Regions from separate parts of the Providencia sp. Marseille-Q8014 genome, predicted to be linked through region 1. Evidence: predicted binding sites of a transcription regulator. Region 1 holds the regulator's gene; each other region holds the start of a gene.
What was found. The regulator Fur, encoded in region 1, represses iron uptake genes when iron is present. The targets are predictions, from matches to a motif close to ATAATAATGAGAACNACTATCAA.

Region 2: ACWPW6_RS04570 (TonB-dependent hemoglobin/transferrin/lactoferrin family receptor) is a predicted target of Fur. The motif match lies at 2,808-2,830, and genes of this name have one in related genera.
Region 3: ACWPW6_RS00930 (TonB-dependent receptor domain-containing protein) is a predicted target of Fur. The motif match lies at 3,551-3,573, and genes of this name have one in related genera.
Region 4: sodA (superoxide dismutase [Mn]) is a predicted target of Fur. The motif match lies at 2,806-2,828, and genes of this name have one in related genera.

The regions. Positions count from the first base shown of each region.
Region 1 covers NZ_CBCOPT010000001.1:2,993,684-2,999,175, reverse strand. Annotated here, with positions in the region: gene ACWPW6_RS13250 (beta-N-acetylhexosaminidase) at 1-958, shown strand, start outside; gene fur (ferric iron uptake transcriptional regulator) at 1,510-1,959, opposite strand; gene fldA (flavodoxin FldA) at 2,128-2,655, opposite strand; gene ybfE (LexA regulated protein) at 2,801-3,094, opposite strand; gene ACWPW6_RS13230 (type I secretion system permease/ATPase) at 3,265-5,373, opposite strand; gene ACWPW6_RS13225 (HlyD family type I secretion periplasmic adaptor subunit) at 5,377-5,492, opposite strand, start outside.
Region 2 covers NZ_CBCOPT010000001.1:1,056,630-1,062,121, reverse strand. Annotated here, with positions in the region: gene pepD (beta-Ala-His dipeptidase) at 165-1,625, shown strand; gene dinB (DNA polymerase IV) at 1,671-2,726, opposite strand; gene ACWPW6_RS04570 (TonB-dependent hemoglobin/transferrin/lactoferrin family receptor) at 2,899-5,205, shown strand; gene ACWPW6_RS04565 (RNA polymerase sigma factor) at 5,284-5,492, shown strand, end outside.
Region 3 covers NZ_CBCOPT010000001.1:209,919-215,410, forward strand. Annotated here, with positions in the region: gene ACWPW6_RS00920 (LysR substrate-binding domain-containing protein) at 1-453, shown strand, start outside; gene ACWPW6_RS00925 (alpha/beta hydrolase) at 476-1,423, opposite strand; gene ACWPW6_RS00930 (TonB-dependent receptor domain-containing protein) at 1,483-3,528, opposite strand; gene ACWPW6_RS00935 (MFS transporter) at 3,914-5,092, shown strand; gene hdeA (acid-activated periplasmic chaperone HdeA) at 5,212-5,492, opposite strand, start outside.
Region 4 covers NZ_CBCOPT010000001.1:71,187-76,678, reverse strand. Annotated here, with positions in the region: gene ACWPW6_RS00310 (DnaJ domain-containing protein) at 1-103, opposite strand, end outside; gene ACWPW6_RS00305 (Hsp70 family protein) at 103-1,800, opposite strand; gene sodA (superoxide dismutase [Mn]) at 2,036-2,662, opposite strand; gene acs (acetate--CoA ligase) at 3,105-5,060, shown strand; gene ACWPW6_RS00290 (DUF485 domain-containing protein) at 5,128-5,439, shown strand; gene actP (cation/acetate symporter ActP) at 5,436-5,492, shown strand, end outside.

The DNA.
Region 1 (5,492 bases):
GCCATGGGCGAAATCGGAAGCGTGTCAGGTATTGATCAAGCGAGGTGATGTGAGTGACTTTGATCATCTCTCCAGCCATTTTGCTAAACAAGTGAGTGAAAGTTTACAGCAAAAAGGGGTGACAACAATGCAAGCTTGGCAGGATGGTTTGAAAGATGCTTCTAGTGCAAACGATTTTGCAACGGATAATGTCAGGGTTAACTTCTGGGATACACTGTATTGGGGAGGATTCGATTCGGCGAATGATTGGGCTAATAAAGGTTATCAAGTGGTCATTTCGAACCCTGACTATGTGTATTTAGATATGCCTTATGAAGTCAATCCAAATGAAAGTGGCTATTACTGGGCGACCCGAGCGAGTGACGAACAAAAAATCTTTTCTTTTGCGCCTGATAATTTACCACAAAATGCGGAAACTTCCGTTGATAGGGATGGTAACTCATTTAGTGCGAAAAGTGATAAGCCATGGCCAGGTGTCTATGGTCTTTCTGGACAACTATGGAGCGAAGCTGTAAGGACGGATGATAAGGCGGAATACATGCTATTTCCTCGCATCCTGCCTTTAGCTGAAAGGGCATGGCATAAAGCGCAATGGGAAAATCAGTACCAAATAGGTCGTGAATATATCGGCGGTAAAACCAATTATGTTTCACAGCAAAAACTGGCAGATGATTGGAGCCGTTTTGCGAGTCTCGTTGGTATGAAAGAGTTACCCCGCCTAGATAGAGCAGGGGTGGCTTATCGTATCCCTGTGCCTGGTGCGAAAATTGAAAATGGCCTTTTACTCGCCAATATCAGTTATCCAGGTTTAGTGATTGAATATGCTTTAGCAGATAGCGACCATTGGCAAACGTATTCAGCACAAAAGCCTCCAAAGGTTAAGGGTAATGTAAAAGTACGAGCCAAAAACCCAGCTGGAACAAGAACAAGTCGTGTAGAAACGGTGGTACAAAAATAACGAGAGGCTATGAGGGTGGTGCCAGAGCGTACCACCTCTTTAAATGCTAGGTTTAACCGCCTATTACAGTACTCGTGTATGTTTAATAGACGATGATTGCCAAGAAATTAACGCTTTCAGCTTCAATAGACACCGCTTTTTTCTATATCCAGACGACATGTATTTTGAGGAGACTCAGTAATCTCGTCATTGGCACTTAGGTGCTTTATCTTTTCTAATACACCTTTCCCTGACAATCGCACCATCAGGTTCATCGTAAACTGTTAGCTATTTATAGTTAGCTGAGTTTATAGATACAATATAATGATGCGACTGTTTGATTAACGTCTGTTTTGTCATGAGATCGATGATTGGAAAATAGAAGGATGGGAGAGATGATGACTCAGGATGTTTTTCTTGATAAATAAGGCAAGCTGACGCAAGACATGCGTCAGTATTTAGCGATAAATAAAAGAAAACCCCATGTGATTCATGAGGTTTATCAGTATATATATAAGGAGCTAAATACGTTCCTTTTTATGAATTATGTTAATGGTTTTTCAACCATTAAATTACTCTTTTGCTTCGTGAGCATCCGCATTTTCGCGGCAATCGCCATCAGCACAGTGACCATATAGGTACAAGCTGTGGTTAGAGAGTTTAATACCATGGCGTGCAGCAATATTGGTCTGACGTTCTTCAATGGATTTATCAGAGAATTCGATAACTTTACCACAATCTAAACAAATCAGATGATCGTGGTGGTGCTGTTGAGTCAGTTCAAAAACGGATTTACCGCCTTCAAAGTTATGACGTGTGACAATGCCAGCATCATCAAATTGGTTCAATACGCGGTATACCGTAGCCAGACCGATCTCTTCGCCCATATCAATGAGTTTTTTATAGAGATCTTCCGCACTGACGTGATGGCACTCAGGCTCCTGAAGTACTTCCAATATCTTTAATCTTGGAAGAGTGACTTTGAGTCCAGCATTCTTCAATGCTTTGTTGTTGTCTGTCATGCGGGTTTGTCCTGTATCTTAAATCATAAATTTAACAATAATGAGACATTTTTAACATAAGCTCAGTTGTCATCGAAACTGATTTACAATTATAGGCATGGAAATAAAAAATAGAAACCATGCTCTGTCTCATTATTATAATAGTTTCATTTTATTTCTATCGTCAGCTTAGCCCAAAATTTCGGCTAGAGACATCTCTTCTGAAATTTGTTGTACCCATGCATCAACGCGTTCTTCAGTCAGCTCAGGCTGGCGGTCTTCATCAATAGCAAGGCCGATAAAGTGATTATCATCTGCCATACCTTTAGACACTTCAAAATGGTAGCCATCTGTAGGCCAATGACCGACAATGACAGCGCCACGTGGTTCAATAATATCGCGAATGGTCCCCATTGCATCACAGAAGTATTCTGCGTAGTCTTCTTGGTCACCACAGCCAAATAGCGCGACAAGTTTGCCATCAAAATCAATTTCTTCGAGGGTTGGGAAAAAGTCATCCCAATCACATTGAGCTTCGCCGTAATACCAAGTTGGGATACCGAGAAGTAGAATATCGAATGCTTCAATATCTTCTTTGCTGCATTTAGCAATATCATGAACTTCCGCGTTCTCACTGCCTAATCTCTTTTGGATCATCTTGGCAATATTTTCTGTATTACCAGTGTCACTACCGAAGAAAATGCCTATGACTGCCATAAAGTGAATAACCTCTTGTTTTTCCAATCTGGTTTGTTCAAGCCAGATAGGGCTAAATTTGAACTAAAATAACGAGAATTTTGGCCCTATTTTGGCGAAAAAGCGTGAATAAATCTGTCGAATTTGTGTGATTTAGAAGAGGAAATCATTCACCAGAAGGCTCGTAGACCAGTGCTAGTTGTGACATCAACATTTCTTCTATTAGCTCACTACGGCTCATGTTTTTTTCATCAGCCAATTGATTCAATATGGCCACTGCATCTTCATTGAGTTTTAATTCGACGCGGCGTAGTCCTTTGACCTTATCACGCTTAAGTTGGTTTCGTTTGTTAATTCTTAATTGTTCATCCCGCGATAGCGGACTTGTTTTAGGTCGCCCAGGCCTGCGTTCCTCAGCGAACAAATCAAGGGTAGTGCGATCAGTTTGTTCTTTTGCCATATTTTTTTAATGCTAAAGGGCGTGTACCAATAATCCAGCGCGCAATGATACCCTAGCTGACTCCCTTGTACCATAGCGTATATGGAGCGAAAGTTATTGATAGTAAAAAAAAGAATGATTTGCTTGAAAAAGCACCAATCTAGATTCTATTGGTGCTAATTAAGCACAATTTACTGGGTCTGCTGCCGCCACAGACGGGCATAAACGCCATTTTTCTGTAGTAAATTTGGGTGGGTATCGATTTCGGCAATTTCGCCATTGCGAATAACACAAATCCTATCGGCATACTGAATCGTGTTTAAGCGATGTGCGATACTGATGACTGTCCTTCCTTTAGTAATAAGTGGCATATTCTTCATGATTGCGGCCTCTGAGTCATAATCTAACGCCGATGTGGCTTCATCAAGGATCAGAATATCGGGTTTTGTTAACAGTGCTCTAGCGAGTGCGATACGTTGACGTTGTCCCCCTGATAGATTAAGCCCGCGTTCAGACACAGGATAATTAAAATTATCGGGTAGTGACATGATAAAATCATAGGCACCGGCGAGAGTGGCAGCTTCAATCACCTCTTCATGGCTCGCTTGGGGGTGACTCAAACGAATGTTTTCCTCAATAGTACCGACAAATAGCTGGCTTTCTTGTAGTACTACACTCATGCGACGTCGCAACGCGATGGTATCACTGACAGCTAGGTCCATACCGTCAACGATAACTTGTCCCTGTTGCGGAATATATAACCGTTGTAGCAGTTTGGTTAAGGTACTTTTTCCAGACCCCGATGGTCCTGTAATACCAATAAACTCGCCCGCTTTAATGGTTAACGTTAGGTTACATAGCACCTCAGGTGTTTCTGGGTGATAACGAAAGCGAATATTATGGAAATCAATATTGCCTTGTATAGAAGCACTACTGGTAATCCCTTTTCTTTCATTTTCAATCGGCTCATCAAGGATGTCCCCTACACGACGAAGCGATATGATGGTATGTTGAAAATCTTGCCAAATTTGAGCTAAGCGCAGTACTGGTTGAGTGATATGAGCACTTAACATATTGTAAGCGACTAATTCACCCGCAGTCATTCCACCACTCATCACTTCTTTTACTCCGATCCAAAGTAACAAAGCGGTGGTGATTTTACTGACGAGCGTCATTAATTGTGTTGCCACTATACTCCGTAAAGTCACTTTGAAACCTTGAATAAGCTGTTTACTGAGCCGTTTTTGCCAGCGGCGATAGACGTATTTTTCGGTCGCGGTGGTTTTTATGGTTTCAATGCCAGTCATTGCCTCAGTCAAGAAAGTGAGACTATTTTCATCTGCTTGATAGGATTTTTCAGTGTGTAGACGAATGATTGGGCCGAGTATCATCCATAGAATACAAAAGAGTGCTAAAGACCCCATTAAGATCCATGACATGACAACACTGTAAGAAAATAAAACAGCCATAAAGAGAATGACAAATACTAGGTCGATAAATAACATTAATGTTGACCCCGTTAAAAACTGGCGAATGCGTGTCATTTCTCTTATACGAGCAATAATTTTTCCTGTTGGGCGCTGTTTAAAATAGTCGAGAGGTAACGCCATTAAATGGCGATATAACTTACCTGATAACTCAGCGCTAATCTGTGTACTGGTATAACTAAAAATTTTATTACGCAAAAAACTATAAATAGGTTCAGCGAATGCTAAACCTACAATTCCTATGGCCAACACCTGTAAGCTATTTAAGCTGCGTCCGACTAAAACTTTATCGATAACATTTTGAAAAAACAACGGGTTAATTAAAGCAAAAATTTGCACAATTGCTGCCAAAATAAAGACATTTTTTAATTGCGACCGTTGTCTAAGTATTGAAGGGATAAACCAACTAATACCAAACGTTGTTTTTTTCTCTGTTTCAAATTGTTCTTTTATGAGTAAGAGTGTTAGGCTTTCAGGATAAGTTGAATGACGTTCATGCCAGTGAATGAATTCATTATTAATTGGATCAATTAAAATTAATTCATTCGATTTATCTTTGGACAGAATTCTCCAAAATCCATTTAAATAAATAAGGGCTGGTAATGGCACATCATGGATATTGGAGGTATCTAATAGGGTGATTTCAGTTTCATAGCCTATAATATGTGCACATTCTCTGAGCTCCCAATCTGTGGGGGAAAGCGCATGCATACCAATTGCATGCATCAACTGATCTTTTGTGACATTTTTTTGGTAATAATTTGCAATCCATACCAGAGCCTCTAGACCTGAGTTATTTTCAATTCCGTTCATGGATTATTTTTCCCTCATGGCAGTGGTCGTATATTCTTGGATTGGGCTTAACAAATAATCGATAATACGCCGTTTTTCGGTTTTTATTTCTGTCGTTACAGAGAGACCCGGTGTTAATT
Region 2 (5,492 bases), 1.9 Mb from region 1:
AACGGATAATTGTGATGAATTAATATTATTTGCACTGACTATTTATAACAATTAGGTGTATGCTGAGAAAATTAATCGTGTGGCCTGAATATCTGTGCTACGCCTTTTAAGCAGAATAAGTTGCTAAAAATAGATAAGACCAAAGTCGCTTAAGGAGATCCAACGTGTCTGAACTAGCCAAATTGTCACCACAGCCATTATGGGATATTTTTGCCAAAATTTGTTCAATTCCCCATCCTTCTCACCATGAAGAAGCGCTAGCAACACACATTATCGAATGGTCAAAACAAAAAGGGTTTCATGTAGAACGTGATCAAGTGGGTAATATTTTGATCCGCAAACCCGCGACCTCTGGTTATGAAAATCGTAAGCCTGTTGTTCTGCAAGCCCATCTTGATATGGTTCCACAGAAAAATAATGACACTGTCCATGACTTTACCAAAGACCCTATCCGTCCTTACGTGAATGGTGAATGGGTTACTGCTGAAGGGACAACCTTAGGTGCCGACAATGGTATTGGCATGGCATCTGCCCTCGCCGTCTTAGCTGATGACAGCGTTGAGCATGGGCCACTTGAAGTGCTATTAACCATGACTGAAGAAACCGGTATGGATGGCGCTTTTGGTCTACAAGCAGGATGGCTACAAGCTGATATTTTGATCAATACTGACTCAGAAGAAGAAGGCGAAATCTATATGGGTTGCGCTGGCGGTGTGGATTTTACAGCTACATTTGATCTGACTCGCGAAGCGATACCACAAGGTTACAAAACCTTTACCCTGACATTAAAAGGCCTAAAAGGCGGACACTCTGGTGGTGATGTCCATTTAGGTTTAGGTAATGCCAATAAATTGTTAGCGCGTTTCCTTGCTGGGCACCAAGAAGAGCTAGGCTTGAAACTGCTAGAATTTACAGGAGGCACAGTTCGTAATGCCATTCCACGTGAAGGACATGTCGTTATTGCGATAGCCGCAGATAAAGTTGCTGAATTAACCGCACTCAGAGCGCGTTATGAAGCTATCTTGCAAAATGAACTCGCTGTTGTTGAACCCAACTTAGTTCTGCTATTAGAAGAAACTCAAACAACATTAACGGCACTCACTGAAGAGTGTCAAAAACGCTTTGTATTCTTCTTAAACGCCGCACCAAATGGGGTGATCCGCATGAGTGATGTGGCGAAAGGCGTAGTGGAGACATCGCTCAATGAAGGCGTTGTTACCATGACAGAAGAGAAAGCAGAAGTGATCTTCTTAGTTCGCTCCTTAATCGATAGTGGCAAAAACTATGTTGTGAATATGCTCACCTCTGTGAGTCAACTGGCGCAAGCTAAATACCGTGCAGAAGGCAGCTACCCAGGCTGGCAACCCGATGCAAATTCCCCCGTTATGCATCTCGTGAGTGAAACTTATCAAAAACTGTTTGGTAAGGTGCCGAATGTTATGGTGATCCATGCAGGCCTTGAATGTGGTCTATTCAAAAAACCTTACCCTGACATGGATATGGTTTCTATTGGACCAACCATTCGTGGTGCGCACTCACCCGATGAGCGTGTCCATATCGCAAGTGTTGGTGAATACTGGAAACTATTGACTGCGGTTCTAAAAGCAATCCCAGTTAAAGGCTAATGAACGACGGCTAATCAAAGTATCCGCTCTACTGGGGCGGGTACTTTAAAGTTCTAACAATAATTGCCTTTCTAATTGTGGGCTTTGCAAAGTCACATGCAAACCAACCAGCCTAACCCCTCGATTTTCGCGACGATTTTCCCAAACCTGTTTAGCCAAAAGTACAAGGTCTTGCTTATCGAGTATTGGATAAATATGTTCCTGAGTTGTTTGCTGGAAATCATTAAATTTTATTTTTACGCCTTGGCGTGCAATACGCCGGTCAGGTTTTACTTTTGTCAGCCTGATTTCCAACTCTTCATATAACTTATCCAATAATGGCAAACACTCCTCCCAGTGATAAATATCCTTCACCAGAGTCCGTTCAACCCCCACAGATTTACGCAATCTATCAGGATTAACGGGCCGTTCATCAATACCATGGCAGCGTTCCCATAAGACCTGCCCAAACTTCCCCATCGCTTTAATTAAAGTGACAGCATCATAATGTTGCACATCCGCACACGTTTCCAATCCCATATCTGATAACTTTTGCGCCGTGACTTTGCCAACCCCCGGAATTTTTTTCAACGGTAATGACAACACAAACTCCGGTAAACGTTGAGGTGTGATGACAAACTGCCCATTGGGTTTATTTAAATCCGAAGCAATTTTGGCTAAAAATTTTATTGGTGCGATCCCTGCTGAAGCAGTCAGCTGTAGCTCATCAAAAATTTGCTGACGAATAGCCTGAGCAATCAGTGTTGCTGAGCCATGACAGTATTGGCTATCTGTCACATCTAAATAGGCTTCATCCCATGACAGGGGTTCAATTAAATCGGTATAACGAGAAAAAATTTTATGGATATGCAAAGACGTTTCTTTATAGAGAGCCATCCTACCCGGTAGAACTTTTAGATGGGGACATAACCTTAATGCAACCGCTGTTGACATGGCACTATGTACACCGTAGCGCCTTGCCTCATAGTTGGCTGTACTAATTACACCACGACGCTCAGCACTCCCCCCTACGGCAATAGGAACATTACGTAGACTAGGGTCGTCACGCATTTCTATTGCGGCATAAAAGCAGTCCATATCAATATGAATTATTTTACGCATTACAATCTCACCGAATAGATACTGTTTAAATATACAGTTTATTTATTAGGTGTGCAATTATTCCTCAAAAAAACCGTCAATATAAAAATAATTATCATTTTCATTACCGGAAAAACGTTCTCAAACGACTAATAGTAGATATTGATAAGAATGGTGAATTATCGAGAATATAATGAATAAAAATTCCACTCAGCAAGTAAAAATAGATAAACCAACACGTGCCTTTTTGTCTAGGCTCAATCGTCTCTCCTTTGCGAGTTTACTGATCGCTACCACAGCAGCCTCTGCCGACGGAGCAGAAACCGTTCTTGAGGCATCGCACAAACAAGAACAAGATCAACCCATTCAATTTCCAGCCCTATCTGTTGTTGGTCATTTAAATTCAAGTGTTGGCGCAGGCAGCTCAGTGCTTAAATTAAAAGATATCGAACGTACCCAAGCCAATAATCTGGCCGAGCTAGTCGATCAGTTACCGGGAGTCTCATCATCCGGTTCCCCTCGCCCTGGAGGGCAAACACTCAATATTTGGGGGATGGGAGATATGGAAGACGTTAAAGTCACTCTTGATGATGCGCCCAAGGGCTTTGAAAAATACCGCCAAGGTTCAGTGTTTATCGAACCTGAACTCATCAAACGTATCGATGTTGATAAAGGTCCACATAACATTATGGACGGCAATGGCGGCTTTGGTGGAACCGTCAAAATCACCACCAAAGATCCTGAAGACCTGTTACGGACAGGACAGCATTTCGGAGCGATGTTTAAATACAGCTATCACACCAACGACCGTCAAAATATTTATAGTTCAGCCTTATATGGCAAAACGCTTAATGGGATTGCCGATGGCTTATTGTATGTCAGCAAAAGAAAAGGGGATGATTTACGTCGTCCTGATGGGAGCCGATTCGGTTTTTCTCAATCAGATCAATTATCTTATTTAATTAAAAGCAATATTTACCTCAATGACCAGCACACTCTCAGTTTATCTGCAATGCGCTCAGAATCGGATAACTTAGTGCCTTGGGCTGCAAAACGAGATGAACTGAGCACACCAACACAAAGAGAGATCGACCAATATGGCTTTGATGGTGCGATCAAACGTAAATTGGTACAGCGAGATCAGCAAGATCAAAACTACAGCGTGAAGTGGAATTTTATCCCTGAAAATAGTGATTTGATCAATCTAACAGCCACATACGCATGGTCAAAAACCAAGCAGCATGACACTAGACCAGAAAATGCGTCTAAATTCTTAACGTCCAGCCTAGGTAATAAAAGCTGGGTTAACTATACAGATCAACTCTTTGATATTCATAATGAAAGTGTCTTCGATACGGGGAGGTTAGAACACCAAGTTACCATTGGTGCAAGATGGCATAAGAATGATCGTGGCATTTTGATGTTCGATGCAGGAAAAGCCAATAAGCCTGAATATAATTACGGTTATTTTCAACCGCAATTTATGCCTGCTGGAGTCCAGGAAACCACCAGCGCATATATCCAAGATGCAATAACTTGGAATAGGCTAACAATCACTCCGGGCGTACGCTACGATTATGTTACCAACAAGGGTAAAGGTAATTTAGCTGCAACCTATATGGAGCAAGACCCTCTCATCGGCCATGATTATCGTTCCGTCACTTATAGTGGTATCTCGCCTCATTTGGGGCTCCTTTGGAAAACAACACCTAACCTCACGCTTTTTGGTGATATTAGCCGTACATGGCGTGCACCTGTTATTGATGAACAGTATGAAGTGCAATTCGCTAATAGCAGCTTAACCGGCAGCAGCCGCAATCTAGGTAAAGAACGTATGCATGGAATTCGTTTGGGTGCAATCGTCGACTTCGACCAAGTCATACAAGCGGATGACCAGTTACAAATACGTACCACGCTATTTCGTAATAGAGGAAAAGATGAGATATTTCGTCGCCGTGGTGAATATTGTGAGGCAAAAAAATACGGTATAGGCGATTGCGAGAGACCCCTTTCGAACTATCGTAATTTACCCGGCTACACCATTGAAGGCTTAGAGATTGAGCTATTTTATGATAGTCCTAATCTTTTCGGTAAAATGGCCTATTCCACAATCAAAGGTGAACGTGATGCCTCTCCTCGTGACCCCTGGTTTGGACAAAAAACATGGATAGGTGAAATTCCACCCGATACCTTACATGTCATGTTAGGTTACAAATTACCGCAATGGCATACTCATTTTGGTGTAACAGGTGACTTTGTCGGACATCAAGTCCGTTCACCCGCAGATAGAGACCCTAAAGCCGACTCATGGGGATACCCAAAATCCAAAGGCTATGCGCTGTATGGCGCATTTGCGCAGTGGAATCCTGAATTTATTTCTGATACAGAGATCAGAGTTACTGCAACTAACCTTTTCGATCAAGATTATTATCCATATCTTGGCGAATCCGTATCCGGTGTGGGTCGAGATGTACGTTTAAGTATCACCAAATATTTTTAATATCGCGGATGGACTCTCTTTTTTGAGGGTCCATAATTGACTTTAAAATAAAAATGATAATAATTATTATTTTTATTTATGACTACACCAATTTTCTCTACTAATAGTACCTCACGAATAGAAGAACAGCGTCTCTTTCAGCAATATGCCCCTGATCTCCTTAGGTATATTCTTGCTCGCACCCCTAACGACGATATCGCAAGTGAAATTTTACAAGATGTCTTTGTTCATACGATTGAAACAAATCGCTGCCAAACTCTACACTTTCCAAAAGCATTTATGTACAC
Region 3 (5,492 bases), 2.8 Mb from region 1:
ATTGATTACACTGAAATTGGGGCTATCCACTGGCAATTTGCGATCTCTGCGACTCATCCATTAGCATTGATGCCTGAACCTATCGCAGAAAGTCAGCTACGTTTATATCCAAATATTATGGTTGAAGATACCGCACTCACTATCAATAAACGGGTTGGTTGGCTGTTGCATGGTCAAGAGGCTATTCAGGTACCCGATTTTAATACTAAATGCCAGTGTCAGATATTAGGGGAAGGGATTGGTTTTTTACCTGATTATATGGTTAAAGAACACGTTAAAAATGGCCTATTGGTTATCAAACAGATTCAAAATCCAAGACAAGATTCGCATATGTTACTCGCGACCCAACACTCTGCAACAGGATTAGTGACACAATGGATCCGTAAAGAATTCACTGCCAATGGTATCTTGGCCAAGCTATACAGTGATCTGCTTAAACCCATTAGCCACTAAGTCCGTTATGCGGTACTAGAATTTATTCCGTCGCAACGAGTAGCGCTTTATAAATCGCATCAGGGATCACGCTACCATGCGTTTTGTCTGGGTAGAGAGAAAACTGACAATGGCGCCCGTGGTTTGCAATTTCAGTGCACAATTGGCGTGCAGTAATCCAACTAGAACGGGATTGATAATGTTTAATCTGCTCTTCACTAAGGCGTGATAAATCAGGCTTCTCCTCTAAACCCCCCAAGGTAATAAATAAAGGCGCTGCATTGTGTTCTTGGGTCAGTTTATCCCTATTTATCATTTCACCTTTTCCCCACCATAATGAGGGGCTGGCTGACACAAAGGATTGAAACGCTGTCGGGTGATTTTGATAAGCCATCAAAGTAAATAGTCCACCGAAGGAGTGACCAAATAGCGTTTGTCTTTGTTTATCAAAAGTGAAGTTTTGCTCAGCCCAAGGACGAATTTGTTGATCGAGGAACTGATACAGTTCATCGGCGCCTCCGCCGTGTGTAAACGCATCACCGGAAACGCGGGGAGTATAATCGTAGTCGCGTAATTTCTTGGGAAAAGCCTCATCGGTTGGGTAACCGATACCAATAATAATAGGCAGTTTATCCGCTGGGAGTGTTTGGATTGCGCGATTCACAGCTAACGGAAATAATCCATTACCATCAAGCATATACAAAATAGGCCTTGTTGTTCCAGCGGAATGAGGAACTGCGCTAAAAATTCGATAGCGACGCTTTTCGTTGGTCATGTCATGATGCTGAACAGCATAAAACTGACTCACTTGCTCATCTAACTCGGGGATCTTTTGCGATGGACGAGCAGCGGCGGGTGTTATTAAGCTGATTGAGAGTAATAAACTCGAAATAATTAATTGATTTAGCATAGTTTGTGAAAACAACATCGATGAAAGCGGATACCGAGCAAGGATATTCTTTAATTGATTGTCTTTTTGGCTCTTCGCCAACGCGCACTCAAATGACGGAGAAAACTTGCTTGATATCCACCTAAAATAGTTAAAATAAATTAAAAGCTCACATTGACGTTGGCCCAGTAACGGCGTCCATCTTCAACATCCCAGTTGCCACCATTTGTGTCAATCTTAGGACCTTTTTCATTAGCGATATTCAATACGGCTAAATTGAGCTTGGTATTTTTAAGTAACTGATAAGTCATGCCTACATCCATTGTAGTGTAGCCGCTACGGTAGCGCGGTGCCGTATAGCCATTACGCTGTGCCGCCCAGATTTGCTTACCTTCATAATGTGCACGAGTGTATAGATTCAAGTCTTCACTATATTGCCAATCGAGTTTGGCATTAGCGGTGTGTTTTGGTGTCTTATCCAATGGATAGCCTTTCAAAGATATGCCATTGCTTAGCTTTTCATCATCACTTTTACGCTCTGAATCAACATAAGTGTAGTTTAAGCTAAGTTTCCAATCTTCTGCTAGAGGAATACCTGTCGCGACTTCGACACCTTTGATATTGGCTTTACCTACGTTGTCATAAGTGTAGAGTTTTAGACCTGTAATTGGATCCGGTTCACCTGTGTAGTAACTGGTGAGTTTATTTTTAAAATCAGTATTAAAGAGCGTAAGGCTCGCATTGAAACCTGACTCGTGGTCATAGGCAATGCTGATCTCTTCACTCAGGCTTTTTTCTGGTTTCAGGTCTTTATTACCATAAATAATCCCTTCCCCTTTTTCGGTTGATGTTCCATAGTTTGGGCTCACTTCACGTAGTGTTGGGGCACGGAAGGCTTGTGATACGCCACCTTTAATGGTGATTTCGTCAGTGAGATAATAGATAGCATAACCACGAGGATTCCAGTGGTTACCATAAAATTCATGATGGTCTAATCGTAACCCGCCAGTCAGGATAAGGTTTTCTGTTGCCGTAAACTCATCTTCAATAAAGAAGGCATACTGGTCAGCACTGAGCGTCGTATCTTCCGTTGTTTTTTTTCCTGTTGCCGAAGTGTCTTTTAATTTAGCATGTTGGAATTGTCCACCGACAGTCATGATATTATCAGGAAGGAAAGCGACCACTTTTCCATCGACAACAGTATTGGTGATTTCAGGCACACGAGCTTCATAGACAAAATGGTAATCACCCGCGCTATCTTTGACTTCTGACTTGGTATGGCGTTTAGTTTGTTCTTGGTAAACACTTAATTCGGTGTTAACGAGATCCCAATCCCCTTTATAGGTTAAAGCAAAGTGATTTCGGTTATTGTGGAGCTCTGTTTTAGTATTTTTCTGTTTTGACTCACCACGCATTGTATATTCGGCAAGTGATTTACCCGGTGTCGAGTCACGTTCTTGGGTGGTTCTACCCGCCTCAAGCAAAAAGGTTTGGTTATCCAGAGGAGTAAACGTTAGTTTGGCGGTGAGACTACGATTATCACGTTTGTTATGGCCGTCGGTAATCTTGTCTTCTTGACGATAGTCACCACCTCCGTACAGCTGTAAGCCTAATTTATCGTTGACCAGCGGCCCTGATAGGTAAAAATTGCCATCAGTCGAATCGCCGCTTTCGCTGTTTTCTTGCAAAATACCACCAATGGCGACATTACCATGCCACTCATTAGTGACTTTTTTGGTAATGATATTGATAACGCCACCCATTGCATCTGAGCCATATAGAGAGGACATCGGACCTCGAATCACTTCAATACGTTCAATCGCTTCCACTGGTGGCATAAAACCGGCTTCAAAACCACCACTACCATTTGGGCGTGATTCACGGCTATTTTGGCGGCGTCCATCTACCAGTATTAAAGTATATTCGCCGGGTAAACCACGAATATTGATATCTTGCTTATTGGCACTACCGACAATACTGACACCTTCCACATCTTTAACTGCATCAGCTAAGTCGCGTACCGGTTTGTTCTGAAGTTGTTCTTTTGAGATAACCGTAATACTTGCAGGGGCATCGCGTAACTGTTGTGAGTAACCAGATGCAGAAACAATCATTTTATCTGAGTCTTCTTGAGCGAGCGCATTAAAAGATGAGATGGCGGCAATAACCGCGGCTGCTAGACGTGTGTAGTGGCAGTGAATAGACATAAAATCCCCTAGTAAAATACAAATGCAAATGAGAGTAATAATCATAAACTATACAGATGTTACCACTGAAATAGACAAGAAATAAATATGAGATTGGCGGATTCTATAAAATTAAAAGTTTATTAACAGGTATGAAGTAAAATGATAAATAAAGAGTAACCTCAGTGTTATTGAGTATTTACACAATGGTGAATAGGTTAATGATAATAGAATTAAAAGAGTGATTTTATTTATAAATAAAAATAATAAATTTCAATTGGTTATTTATAAGGATCTCAAATTAACGCTAACGTAAAATACCAAAATAAACTCAATTGACATTATTAATTTGCTCACTTAATGTCAGAGATAAACATGATGTTGTGAATATGGATAACCTTTAATGATGTCGACGTCCGCGCCAAATTCGCCAATACCACTGCTTCGAATTTCTATCTCCATGTTTTTTTCTTATATGACCATCGGTTTGCCTTTAACGGTTATTCCGCTTTTCGTTCATCAAGAACTCGGATTTAACGATGTCTGGGTAGGGGTTGTGGTCGGTGTGCAGTTTTTAGCAACGGTGTTGACAAGAGGCTATGCAGGGCGCCTAGCCGATCAAAAAGGTGCGAAAAGAACGACTCTCCAAGGTATGAGTGCCTGTGGCATATCGGGGGTATTTTGCCTGCTAGCCATATTGTTGCCAGTTTCGTCAATCTACCAACTACTCTTACTCATTATTGGACGTTTGGTGCTAGGTCTAGGTGAAAGTCAGCTTTTAACAGGTAACTTAACTTGGGGAATGAGGCTTGCAGGTGCAGAAAATGCTGGAAAAGTCATGTCTTGGAACGGAATGGCTATTTATGGTTCATTAGCGGTTGGCGCGCCATTAGGGCTTATCATTTATCAGCAATATGGATTCATGGCAGTGGGGGTGATAGTCATGCTGTTACCTTGTATCTCTTGGCTAATTAATGGGTCTGTTCGTTCTGTTACGCCTTTACAGGGGAACTTACTTCCTTTCTGGTCTGTCATTCGTAAGATCTGGAAAATGGGAATGATATTAGCGCTAAAAGGCATTGGTTTTGCGGCGATTGGTACATTTATTTCGCTTTATTTTGTGTCAGAGCAGTGGGGCAACGCCGGCCTTGCGATGAGTGCATTTGGCTGTGCTTTTGTGTTGGTGCGCGTATTTTGGGGAGGATTACCGGATAGAGTCAATGGTTATCGCATTGCGCTAATTTCGTTATTAATTGAGTTTATTGGTCTGATAACATTGTGGTTAGCTCCCGTATACGGCATCGCGTTATTCGGTGCGGCATTAACAGGTGCTGGCTGCTCCTTGATTTATCCCGCGGTGGGCACGGAAGTGGTTAAAGCTGTTGCACCACAAATGCGAGGTACCGCATTAGGGGGGTATTCTGCATTCCAAGATATTGCTTACGGTGTGACTGGACCACTTGCAGGAATGGTAGTCGCTACGTTGGGTTATAGAGGTATCTATTTAATTGCGGCAATGGGCGTTTTGATTGCCTTAATGATGACGTTATCAGCGTTACGCCATATTCATCGGATAAGAGAGTGAATTTTGGCTGATGAGGAAACATGATGAAATAGGAAAAACCAAATCACATCCATCATAAAAGGGTGTGATATGGTGAATGTATTGCGTAGCCAAAAGGCTACGCAACCAACAAGGAAGACTTATTTTTTAGCGTTTTTAACTTGCTCAACAAAATTAGCCTTAGTCTCTTTTTTACAAGCCTCAATCACGAGAGGTGTTAGGGTTTGAATACCATCAACATCTAGCACGGCATCTTCGACTTTATCTTTTTTCGTTAATAACTCACCAAAGCCGACAGCGGTTGGATAAAAGTTATCATCGATCGCTAAAAACTCTTCACATGTCCATTCGTTTAGGGGCTTAGTATCGTTTTTCTTCTCTTCAGCCATGGCGGAAAGGCTCGTTAATGAAGCAGCAATAA
Region 4 (5,492 bases), 2.9 Mb from region 1:
GGTGGCTATCGGGTCGATATTTCTTTACCTGCCGTGCATAAGCACGACGAATTTCCTTTTCATCGTTTGTTTGCTCAATCCCCAATGTTTGCCAAATACTCATTAATGCGAGTCTCCCTCATAACGACTCAAAAATTGTTCCACTTGCTGACGAATAGCGGCGATACGGCGTAAATCTTGGCTATCAAGAGCCCTTTCAAACTCCGTCGTTACTTGATCCATCCAATAACGATCTTCACCCAGCAAAAATTCATACAACCGAGCACAGCGTGACAATAGTATGCGATTCTCTTTTCTATCTCGTGGGTGCTGTTTTAAATCTGCGATTTTTAATAAGCTTTGTTCGATTTGTTGTTCACTCATTTGCCCCGGCACTTTCTCTATCAATAACCGAAATACCTCGGGGTTACCTTGATAACGACACTCAACTTCGAGTAATCCATCAACGGTATAGGTAAATCGGACATCAATATCCACTTCTCCGGCAGGCTTCTGAGGGATATCAATCGTCATTTCACCCAAAAAGACGTTATCTTGGACACGACGCGCTTCCCCTTGATAAATCTTTAATAGAATAATTTTTTGGTTATCTTCAACCGTGCTAACGGTTTGCATCTTGCTCACAGGTAAGAAGGTATTTCGCTCAATTAAAGGTAAAAAATAACCTGACTCATAATAGGCTCCATTTCTTTTTGACGTTTCAATACCCAAAGAAAATGGCATCACATCGGTTAAAATAACATCATCAAGAGCGGTATCAGCCATCACCATACCTGCTTGAACTCCCGCCCCCAACGCAACTGCTTCATCAGGATTGAGGTCATGACGAGGAAAACGACCAAATAGACGAGCGACAGTTTGTCGGATCAGAGGCATGCGGGTTGCACCTCCCACGAGCAAAATATCATCGAGGTCATTAAGGGTGAAACGTGAATCATGCAAGGCTTGTAAGATAGGTTGCTGTAAACGAGTTAATAATGACTGACAACATGTCGTTAGCATTTGCTCCGTCATCGTCCAATGCCAATCTTGTTCATTCCAACGTAAAGAGACGGAGGCTTCTCCGCCTTTGCTCAGCGCTATTTTTAATGCTTCGGCTTGTTCAAGTAAGGGAGCGCGTATCTCAGCTTGGACTTCTTTAAGGGCGGGATGCTGTTTTAACATCCATTGATAAATTTCTTCACTGAAATCATCTCCGCCTAGTCGAACATCACCACTACTCGCACAGACTTCAATCACACCTTCAAACATATCAATGATTGAAACATCAAACGTGCCACCACCGAGGTCAAATGTGAGATATTTATGTTCTTTATTTTCAAGAAGACCAAAAGCAAGGGATGCCGCAGTAGGCTCATTCAATAACCTTAAAACATTGAGCCCAGCCAATTGTCCTGCTGTTTTCACTGCACGTCGTTGCACATCATTAAAATAGGCAGGAACCGTAATCACCGCATCCTTAACGGCATAGCCAAGCCAGGCTTCAACATCTTCTTTTAATTGACGTAGCAATAATGCAGAGAGCTCTTCGGCTCGAAAAGTTTGAGTGCCTAGTGATAATTCCGCGTTAGTGCCCATAAAGCGTTTAAAACTGGCTTGAGTGAGATGGGGATGGCTTTGCAAACGTTTCTGAGCTGATTTACCGACCAATATCTGTTCATTATCATCAAGGCCGATAACTGACGGAGTCAAAACATCGCCTTGCTTATTCGGTATTAAAACGGCTCTTCCCTCAATCCACAAACTGACAGCACTATTACTAGTACCAAGGTCGATTCCCATTACCATATCATTCGCCATTTCATTTCCTTTATGTTCTTTATTTATCATTATCCGCCATTCACTTTATAGACACCAGATGAAATAGAATATCAATATATTAGCCGTATTGATGAGACTGATTATGAATAAAACAAAAAAAATTAAAACGAGACAATACTGAGATTGGTAGGGAAAAGAAGAGGCTAAAAAACAAAAAGGCGCAGCCCTTAAAATAAAGAGCTACGCCAGATAAGTCGTGAATCAAATAAGTAAATTATTTGGTTTTCTCAGCGAAGCGTTTAGCCGCTTCATCCCAGTTCACTACAGACCAAAATGCTTTGATGTAGTCAGGGCGACGGTTTTGGAATTTCAGGTAATAAGCGTGTTCCCATACATCCAGACCAATGATTGGGTAGCCTGAAGTACCAGAAATGGCTTCACCCATCAGAGGGCTATCTTGGTTAGCGGTAGAAACGATAGCCAGTTTGCCGTCATCTTTCAGTACTAGCCATGCCCAACCGGAACCGAAACGAGAAGCAGCTGCTTTTTCAAACTGCTCTTTGAATGCATCAACACTACCAAAATCACGCTCAATAGCCGCTTTCAGCTCGCCACCAAGCTCAGTACCTAATTTCAGGCCTTTCCAGAACAAAGTATGGTTTGAGTGCCCACCAGCATTGTTGCGAACAAAAGTACGTTGATCAGCAGGAACTTTATCCAATTGTTGGATCAGATCGTCGATGTCTAAGTTAGCGAGTTCCGGTAATTTTTCTAACGCAGCATTAGTGTTGTTCACATACGTTTGATGATGCTTAGTATGATGGATTTCCATGGTTTGCTTATCAAAATGTGGTTCCAACGCATCATAAGCATAAGGTAAAGCAGGTAATGTATAGCTCATTGTATTTGTCTCCAGTGACTTGTTGACATATACCTCTATATCTCTCACTCAGTACCATATCTCTCACTCAGTACCAAGACACATAGGGTATACACTTCATAAACTTCACACCTTGTGAATCAATCTTAATTATAGTTATTTTACTGTTAATGAAAATCATTATCAAACCCATGATATTTATATGGTCTTTCTCATCAACTATCATTGGTGATTTATTTAGCAACTAATACCAATATCACCCTACTTTGTTTTTCTTTAATTTTACCTTTTCACATATAATTAGATGATTAATCCAATTGGCGATTTCGCATCAAATGATAATCCTGTTAAATTCATTACAATTAATACGTGATCTCCCACTCAAAAGAAAAACAAATTTATATTTCCTGCTTTAGTTAACCATTTTTTGACATAGTATTAACATCTGCAAGGAGATAAAAATATGACTCAAATAACTAAGCATCCCGTTCCTGCTGAAATTGCAGAAAATGCCCTGATAAACGAGCAACAGTACAACAATGAGTATCAACTCTCTATTCAAGACCCAGAAAAGTTTTGGGGAGAGAAAGGGAAGGTTGTTGATTGGATTAAGCCGTATACCCGAGTAAAAAACACCTCCTTCGATCCTGGCCATATCAGCATTCGCTGGTTTGAAGATGGCACCCTTAACTTAAGCGCTAACTGTTTAGATCGCCATCTGGCAGATAAAGGCGATCAGACCGCCATCATTTGGGAGGGTGATGACCCCTCCCAATCAAAAAATATCACTTATCGAGAACTGCATCATGATGTAAGTCAGTTCGCTAATGTGTTGAAACAGCAAGGTATTCGTAAAGGCGATGTGGTCGCTATTTACATGCCGATGGTCGTTGAAGCCGCAGTCGCCATGCTCGCTTGTGCTCGCATTGGTGCAATTCATACGGTTATTTTTGCAGGCTTCTCCCCAGAAGCGGTATCAGGCCGTGTTATCGACTGTAAGGCAAAACTCATCATTACAGCGGATGAAGGCTTACGTGCTGATCGCGCTATACCGCTGAAGAAAAACGTTGACGATGCATTAACCAATCCAAACGTCACAACCGTTGAAAACGTGATTGTCTACCGTCGTACCGGAAATGTACCGAGTTGGGTAGAAGGGCGTGATCTATGGTGGCATGACGTAACGAAAGGTGTCAGTGCAGACTGTCCACCTGAAGAAATGAATGCCGAAGACCCGCTATTTATTCTGTATACCTCGGGTTCAACAGGTAAACCTAAAGGGGTTCTGCATACAACAGGCGGCTATTTAGTCTATGCAACACTGACGTTTAAATATACTTTCGACTATCACCCTGGTGAGGTTTATTGGTGTACTGCCGATGTAGGTTGGGTAACAGGCCATAGCTACCTGCTATATGGTCCATTATCTAATGGTGCAAAAACCTTGATGTTTGAAGGTGTACCTAACTACCCTGCTGTAAACCGTATGAGCCAAGTAGTTGATAAACACAGCGTTAATATTCTTTATACTGCTCCAACCGCTATCCGTGCTCTCATGGCTGAAGGCGATAAAGCTATTGAAGGCACTCATCGTCGTTCATTGCGTATCCTTGGGTCTGTAGGCGAACCTATCAACCCAGAAGCTTGGGAATGGTTCTATAAGAAAATTGGTGATAGCCGCTGTCCAATCGTTGATACATGGTGGCAGACCGAAACGGGTGGCTTTATGATCACTCCGCTTCCGGGTGCAACAATGCTAAAACCTGGCTCAGCAACATTACCATTCTTTGGTGTTCGTCCTGCTCTTGTCGATAACCTAGGAGAACCGCTAGAAGGTGCGACAGAAGGTAACCTAGTTATTGTTGACTCATGGCCTGGCCAAGCTCGTACCTTATATGGTGACCATGAGCGCTTTGAACAAACCTATTTTTCAACGTTTAAAGGTATGTATTTTAGTGGTGATGGGGCTCGTCGAGATGAAGACGGCTATTTCTGGATCACCGGTCGTGTAGATGATGTATTGAATATTTCTGGTCACCGCTTAGGTACCGCTGAAATTGAATCGGCATTAGTCGCACACCCGAAAATTGCAGAAGCTGCCGTTGTCGGCATCCCACATAACATTAAGGGGCAAGCGATCTACGCTTATGTCACCTTAATTTCAGGGGAAGAACCTTCACCAGAGCTGTATACCGAAGTCCGTAACTGGGTACGTAAAGAAATCGGCCCAATCGCGACGCCAGATGTTCTACACTGGACGGATTCGCTTCCGAAAACCCGCTCCGGTAAGATCATGCGCCGTATCCTACGTAAAATCGCATCCGGTGATACCAGTAACTTAGGAGATACCTCCACACTGGCAGATCCAGGTGTTGTCGAAAAACTACTCGAAGAAAAACAATCAATGAGTATGTCATAAGCCTGAGGGTCGCCTTTATGGCGACCTTACATACATTCCAATAAGACGATAACAGAGGAGAACTCTGATGAATGCTACTGCTTATCAAGAGGTAGAGAATAACCCTCGTTTTAAAGAATTGGTAAGGAAACGTGGTCGATTTTCATGGTTGTTGTCAGCTATCACACTAATATTGTATGTCGGTTTTATCTTTCTTATTGCATTTAACCCAAGTTGGCTTGGAACACCTATCACCGAAGGCTCTTATATCACGCGAGGTATACCTGTTGGTGTAGGGCTCATCGTCATCTCTTTCCTGTTAACTGGCCTATATGTTATTCGGGCAAATGGTGAATATGACCGCTTAACGGCTGAAATCCTAAAAGAGGTGCAAAAATGATAAAAATTATTCCCCTTATCCTACTTTTTGCCTCTTCAGCCGCATTCTCAGAT